3 regions of the Shewanella sp. 10N.286.52.B9 genome follow, and region 1 is predicted to be linked to each of the others. Evidence: predicted binding sites of a transcription regulator. Region 1 holds the regulator's gene; each other region holds the start of a gene.

Region 1 (2,280 bases):
TTGCCTGACGATTTGGCAGTTGTGGGCCTGTCATCACTTTACGTTGGCGTCTAAAGTGCACTCGCGCCACACGGATAAGTTTATGCGCAATACTGACATCTGTGCCGTGTTCATCAGCCATATAACGTAGCGACATAGCATTTGAAAATTGAATAAAGCTATGGCGACCTAAGAACAAAATCATCAACCATTTACGTAACCAGGTCGGGTTTTCACGCTCAAATACGGCTGCGGTCATGGTGTCATCTTCTTTACCAGGGATACGTCCCCAATACAGACTCACTGGCACCAATTGAATATCAAGTTGATCATTTTTTTTATGTAAGGCTAATAAGCTGGTGAAGTTATCAACAAATTTTTCGCCACTTAAACGCTTGCCAAATAGAGGCTTACGACCTTCAATACACACAATTCTAGGGGTATTTAAGCCATCAACGTCTAGTCGCTCATAAGGGCTCGGTAAGCCATATTTGGCGGTCACTTCATTTAATGCCGCAATATCACTGAGTGATTCTGTCTTCATCACATAGACCACTGGTTTATCTGGGTCTAAGTTCAGATCGGCAAAGGGATCTTCAGGCACAACAACCGTGTGCACCATCAGTTTTTGAATCCAACGTAATGATTTTGCTATGATTGAGTCAGGTTTTAACATGAGTGTTCGCATATTCAACATCAATTAATTGGCCATAGAATACCAGATAATGGTTCAGTTTCACTAACAAGGGTCTATACAGAGAATATTTGTTCAGTAAAAATAGCCATATCCGAATAACAACCAACCTATTTTCAATCAACACTACTGTATAAATATACTGTTTAAACAAACGATGTGAGAAATAGCCAATTTCATCGGTTTAAAAAGCTGACTTACCTTCATTAACTAAATAATTAAATTACATATACTTAACCGTGCCCCCATATATAGCCAACAAGAATTAGATGATAATAGTTAAATTAATTTGGTTAATACTTGCGCGACCACCGATACTGTATATAATGACAGTCACTGTATAAAAAAACAGGAATCAATATGAGACCTTTAACGCCACGCCAAGCTGAAATATTAGAGCTAATTAAATGTAATATCGCCGAAACAGGTATGCCGCCAACTCGTGCAGAAATTGCAACTCGATTAGGCTTCAAAAGCGCCAATGCCGCTGAAGAACACTTAAAAGCACTGGCAAAAAAAGGCTGTATTGAAATTATTCCTGGTACCTCTCGCGGGATCCGCATGGTGCAGGTGGAGGAGGAAGTTGAAGCAGGCTTACCACTTATCGGCCAAGTTGCTGCAGGTGAACCTATCCTTGCTCAAGAGCATGTTGAACAGTATTTCCAAGTTGACCCAGAAATGTTTAAGCCCAATGCTAATTTCTTACTACGCGTTCGTGGCGACAGTATGAAAGACATTGGTATTTTAGAGGGCGACTTATTAGCAGTGCATAAAATGCAAACTGCCACCAATGGTCAAGTTGTAGTGGCACGTCTTGAAGACGATGTAACCGTGAAAAGATTTGAAAAGAAAGGCAATATTATTTATTTACATGCTGAAAATGCAGAATATGAGCCGATTAAAGTTGATTTAAGTTGCCAAAACCTAACGATTGAAGGGCTTGCTGTTGGCGTTATTCGTAATGGAGGTTGGTTATGAACACATTAATAGGCAATGCACCGCGTCACCCTGGATTATGGGTAGATATGGCATCTGATCCCTTACCCACTAAACAAGGGATTGAAACCAAGCGCACCCAAAACCAAGGCTTAACTGAATTGACTCAATTATGCAGTCAGTTAGCCATTTTAAGTCAGCAAGGCCGTTGGATTGTACTGATTAATCCGCCGCATATCGGTTATAAGCAAATTCTTGCTAATGCCAATGTTCGTATGGACAGAGTATTGTTAGTTCACACCAAAGATGAAGTCGAAACCCTGTGGGCGATGGAAAAAGCGCTCACTAACGGTACTTCAAGTGCAGTAATTACTTGGACACCACCATTAGATGCCCGCGACAATCGCCGCATTCAATTGGTTGCCAAAAATGCCTTAGCCCAAGGGCTTATCATTGAAGATGTAAATACTCACTTACCTGAAGGCGACCCATTAACGCAAACTTTAGCAGTACCGACTCGGGTAAACCTTACCTCGTTTCACTAGTAAAATATGACTAAAAAAGCCCTTCACTACGCTGAGGGGCTTTTTTTTGCACTTTTTTCAGCAAATTAGATGATAAAGTGATCTTGATCAATATTTAATCTCCAAGTAATGTAGTTAACAAGGTAG
Region 2 (2,280 bases), on a different contig from region 1:
TCTGTGAATAAACTTTTTCTTTATTAGTGCCATGAAAGTGTTCAAATTTGTTTTGCAATCGTGCTGTCGCCATTTCAAATGAATCGACATTTTGCTCATGCATGACTTGTTCAATTGCGGTATCAATTTCAGCAACTGATACGCCTCTTAATTGTAATTTACGTTTGATAGCGCCTTTAGCCGTCTCATGACTAAAGGCCAGTTCGCAATAGCGAACGGCAAAATCAAAATCTTTTTTCAAATAGCCACTTTCAATGAGTCTAGCGAGAACAGTGTCAATCCATTGCTGGTTATCGGTTTTACGCTCAAGCTTGGTGCGAATTTCATTGATAGTAAAATCTTGCTGACCAAGGTGCCAATAGGCACTGTTGAAAACATTCTCGATTGTTTTGGCTTGACGAAGTGGCTTACTTTGCATAAAAAATTTTAATTGATTAGAAATGACAAAGGCAGTTTAGCAGACCACTACTCTGTTCAGAACTAGAAGTTCCTGCCACGGTAAAATGTCTGCTTTATTCGTGGTAAATATTAATCGCTTTATGAATATTAACTATGCCCGTACATCTTAATTGTGACCGTACATCTTAATTATTTGCGTAGTGGACACAATCATTCTTTTTAGCCGTTTGTTGCAGCAGTTGTTTTAACTCTGTTTTTCCACCGCTTTTAGTATCATTGATTTGTTGTTCAATGGTTTGTGTTTGCATGACAATTTTTTCAATCGCTGTTTGTCTTGCGCCCTCTTCTGACTGGCCTGATAACACGAGTTGTTCAACAAGATCTGAATAGCGTTCGTAGACTACTCCTTTATAATAATCGGCCTGTGAAGTCATCGGAGTGTGGGCATATACAATTGAGCAGCTTAAAGCACTATTGATTTGCGTGAATGAATCCTGAATTTGAATGACAACGGGCTTTTGAGTCGATGGGCTAGCGCTCGCGCCAAAAGATAATATTGCTAACATTGAAATGATAAATACTTTTTTCATTATGTTTACTCCCGTTGATGAACAACTGATTTCTGGCTGATTAAGCACTTTGCACTTGAACTCATCGTCAGTATTAGCGCTTTATAAAATTCTGATACTGATAATAAGCTTTAAACTTGCCTCTATTTTACCTACGTAAGCTAAACGTAAGCTGAACAAACAATTAACTTTTAACGTTTTTCCTTAAAGAATGCTTATTAGGTTATTTTCGGCTAATGGTTCGACAGCAGCTCGATAATAGTCGCCACTCAATCTTAAACACTCACGCTTACCTTGCTCATAATTTAGTACTTAGCAATGCTGTTTAGTTCAGCTCACTCAGCAAAGCATTCCCTCAATGACCCATAACAGATTAAATAACCAACAATTCGCACGCTTATTCGACAACCTTACGGAATTTATTGCCAATTTTACGGGGACAGCTATAATGCTGTATAAACATACAGTGCTGTTGGGTGTCGATTGTTATGAAGGTTATTCCTATTTTTGCTTGTGCCGGTATTACTGGTTTTGAAAGTCCTGCTGCTGAATATCGGCAACTGCCATTAAGTTTAGATGAGCTATTGATTGAACATCCCAGTGCCACTTTTATTGGCCAAGCTAGCGGCGACTCTATGGAGAAAATCGGCATTTTTGATAAGGATATTCTCATTGTGGATCGCCATGTCAGTGTCGAAAACCATGATGTGATAGTGGCAAACTATAACGGCAACTTTGTCTGTAAGCTCATTGATATCAAGCGGCGATTATTATTATCGGCAAATGATCTTCACCAGAGTGTCACGATACAAGAGTATGACAACTTCAGTGTTGAAGGCGTGGTGATCCGTTCAATCCGTTGTCATCGCCAAAGCCCTATATTAGTTAATAACTAATGTTAGCTGATTAAACTAACGACTAACGGACAGTTAAATTATGTATGCACTCGTTGATGCCAACTCTTTTTATTGCAGCGCCGAGCAAGTGTTTCGCCCAGAGTGGCGTGGCCGTCCTATCGTGGTGCTGTCCAATAACGATGGTTGCATTGTGGCGGCTAACCGCCAGGCAAAAGCATTAGGAGTGGGTAAATTTGGTCCTTACTTTGAAGTGCGCGATTTTTGTGAAAAAGCAGGCGTGATTGCGCTTTCCTCCAATTATGAGCTTTATGCCTCTTTGTCTCACTCTATGATGGAAGTGATTGGCCGCTTTGCACCTGAGCAACATATTTACTCTATTGATGAGTCATTTCTGTCATTTAAACATTGTTACCCTGCGATCCCGTGTTTATTAAGCCATGCCGCTATGATCCGCC
Region 3 (2,280 bases), on a different contig from region 1:
GTCTTCTTTAGCGAGCATTTTCCATAATTTATGCAAGTTTTCTAAACGCTGGGAAATAAAGCCTGCTTCTGAAAGCACTGTTTCTGATTGATGTTTAGGTAACTCACCATCTTTTATCGCTTCACTTAAAACGGTTTGAATTTTATTAAATTGCTTTAATGCAGAATTCGATGCTGAAGCTAAGTTTTCGGCCTGTATGAGTAATGACTCTGGTAATTTGCCATTTTCAAATCTTAAACGGGTTTCTGGGTTGGCAAAGAGCTGCGGCTGGGTATCACAAAAATGTGCCACTTGATTAAGCTGGCTAACCAGCTCATTAATGTGATCTAGCATCGCTTGCACTGGTGCAATAATATGAGTGGTTTTTAATTGGTTTTGTAATTTAGAGCAGGTTTTACCTGCCTTTTCTAGCCAATCAGCTGTGCCGCGAAGACTTGCTTGGGCGCTGGAGAAATCTCTGGCAACTGTTGGCAGATGATGCGCCTCATCGATGACATAAAACATCTCTTCAGGCTCTGGTAAAATAACGCCGCCGCCCAGTTCTAAGTCGGCAAATAACAAACTGTGGTTAACAATGAGTACGTCCCAGGTTTCGACATCTTCACGGGCTTTATGAAAAGGGCAGTTATGATGATTGGATAACTGACGATGGCAGCTGTGTTTATCACAGCATATTTGCTGCCATAAAAAGTCAGGAACAGGTTGCTCTAAAGTGTCGATTTCACCGTTCCACTTTTTATCTTGGTAATCTTTATGGATTTTTTTGAGTTGGTCAATCTGGCTTTGATCAGGCTTTGTCTGCCACATCGCCATTTGTGAGGTGTCTTCGGGGCCGATCATGGCTTCAAGCTTTGCTAAGCAAACATAACGCTGACGGCCTTTGACTAAACCAAATTTAAAGTCTACCCCAGACTGTTGCAAAAAGAAGGGTAAATCTTTATGCAGTAATTGCTCTTGTAATGCTACGGTTGCCGTTGCTATACAGACTTTTTTCTTGCTGGCAATGGCTAACGGAATCGTGCCAAGAATATAGGATAAGGATTTACCAATACCGGTGCCGGCTTCACAAACCATAATGCGACGGTGTTTGTCATATTCACCGGCCAGTGTTTTAGATATTTCAGCCACCATATAGTTTTGCTCACGGCGAGAGCGAAAATTTGGCATTGCCGCCGCGATATCTTTATAGATAGTGCGGATCTGACTTTTGACTTTATCCGTTAACATGAGTGACCTATTCGCATTCTTTGCTTACTGTTTATGTGTTCGCTGTTATATGCTGTACATAATAACAGTGAATTGAACTGCACGAAATATTTAATCGAGCCAAAAACTATGACAGTAAGCGTAAATAAGGTGACTTCTATCAAAGGGCGAGTGTTGACGCGGCATTCAGCTTTTCGTGATGGTCGACTTATATTGCAATATTATTTAAAAACGAGATCTGGCCCTGTGCTGATAGAAGTGGACGGGGCTGAAGTAGTGTGTTTTTGCCGTCAAATAGATATACCAAAACTCGCAGGACATATTCATCAAGGTTGCAGAATCGAAACTGTCGCGCTTAAAAACTTTAATCACCAAGCTATCGCCTGTATTTACTTAAAGTCAGCCAGTGTACAAAGGCAGTTATTGCGGATTGCCAATGATATGGGGATTGAGATTTATGAGGCAGATATTAGGGCAGAGCAGCGATATTTGATAGAACGCTTTATTGCCTTTGATGTTGAGTTTATCGGGCAATCTAGTTTAGAGGCTGATTTATGTAACAGTCAGAATACCAGCTTAAGTCAATTGCCGGTGTACCAAGCTGTAAAAGCAAGAAAAAGCGATAATGACATCTCGCTTTCTATGATTTCGTTGGATTTCGAATGTAGCCCTAGCGGCGAGTTATATTCAGTTGGCTTATATGGGCAAGATTATCAATTAGTCATTATGGTGGGACAGCCTCAAGAGTCAGAGCACTATATTCAGTGGGTGGTTACCGAAGTTGAGCTTATTAAGCGATTAATTGATTGGTTTGCCGAATATGATCCTGATGTCATTATTGGCTGGGCGGTCGTCACTTTTGATTTGTCACTATTGTATAAACGTTGTCAGTTACATTCGATACCGTTAACCATTGGTCGTGGGGCGAAGGTATTAAGCTGGAAGGTTGAAGATAAGCATCGCCCTGAAACCTTATCTTTACCGGGGCGAGTGGTGCTAGATGGCATCGATTGGATTAAAGCGGCATTTTATCATTTTGAACGCTATTCATTAGAGCACGTATCGCAACAATTA

The links. Region 1 encodes LexA, which represses DNA repair genes until DNA is damaged. Its sites were predicted from a motif close to TACTGTATNNNNATACAGTA; they were not measured.
Region 2: a site for LexA is predicted at 1,418-1,437, ahead of BCU91_RS09605 (S24 family peptidase). Genes of this name have one in related genera too.
Region 3: a site for LexA is predicted at 1,278-1,297, ahead of BCU91_RS10310 (DNA polymerase II). Genes of this name have one in related genera too.

Annotation. Positions count from the first base shown of each region.
Region 1 is NZ_MCTY01000198.1:34,203-36,482, reverse strand. Features, by position in the region: gene plsB (glycerol-3-phosphate 1-O-acyltransferase PlsB) at 1-655, opposite strand, end outside; gene lexA (transcriptional repressor LexA) at 1,034-1,651, shown strand; gene BCU91_RS15625 (SulA-like leucine-rich domain-containing protein) at 1,648-2,154, shown strand.
Region 2 is NZ_MCTY01000164.1:56,725-59,004, reverse strand. Features, by position in the region: gene BCU91_RS09615 (RecX family transcriptional regulator) at 1-418, opposite strand, end outside; gene BCU91_RS09610 (hypothetical protein) at 585-989, opposite strand; gene BCU91_RS09605 (S24 family peptidase) at 1,457-1,864, shown strand; gene BCU91_RS09600 (Y-family DNA polymerase) at 1,905-2,280, shown strand, end outside.
Region 3 is NZ_MCTY01000167.1:6,232-8,511, reverse strand. Features, by position in the region: gene dinG (ATP-dependent DNA helicase DinG) at 1-1,227, opposite strand, end outside; gene BCU91_RS10310 (DNA polymerase II) at 1,336-2,280, shown strand, end outside.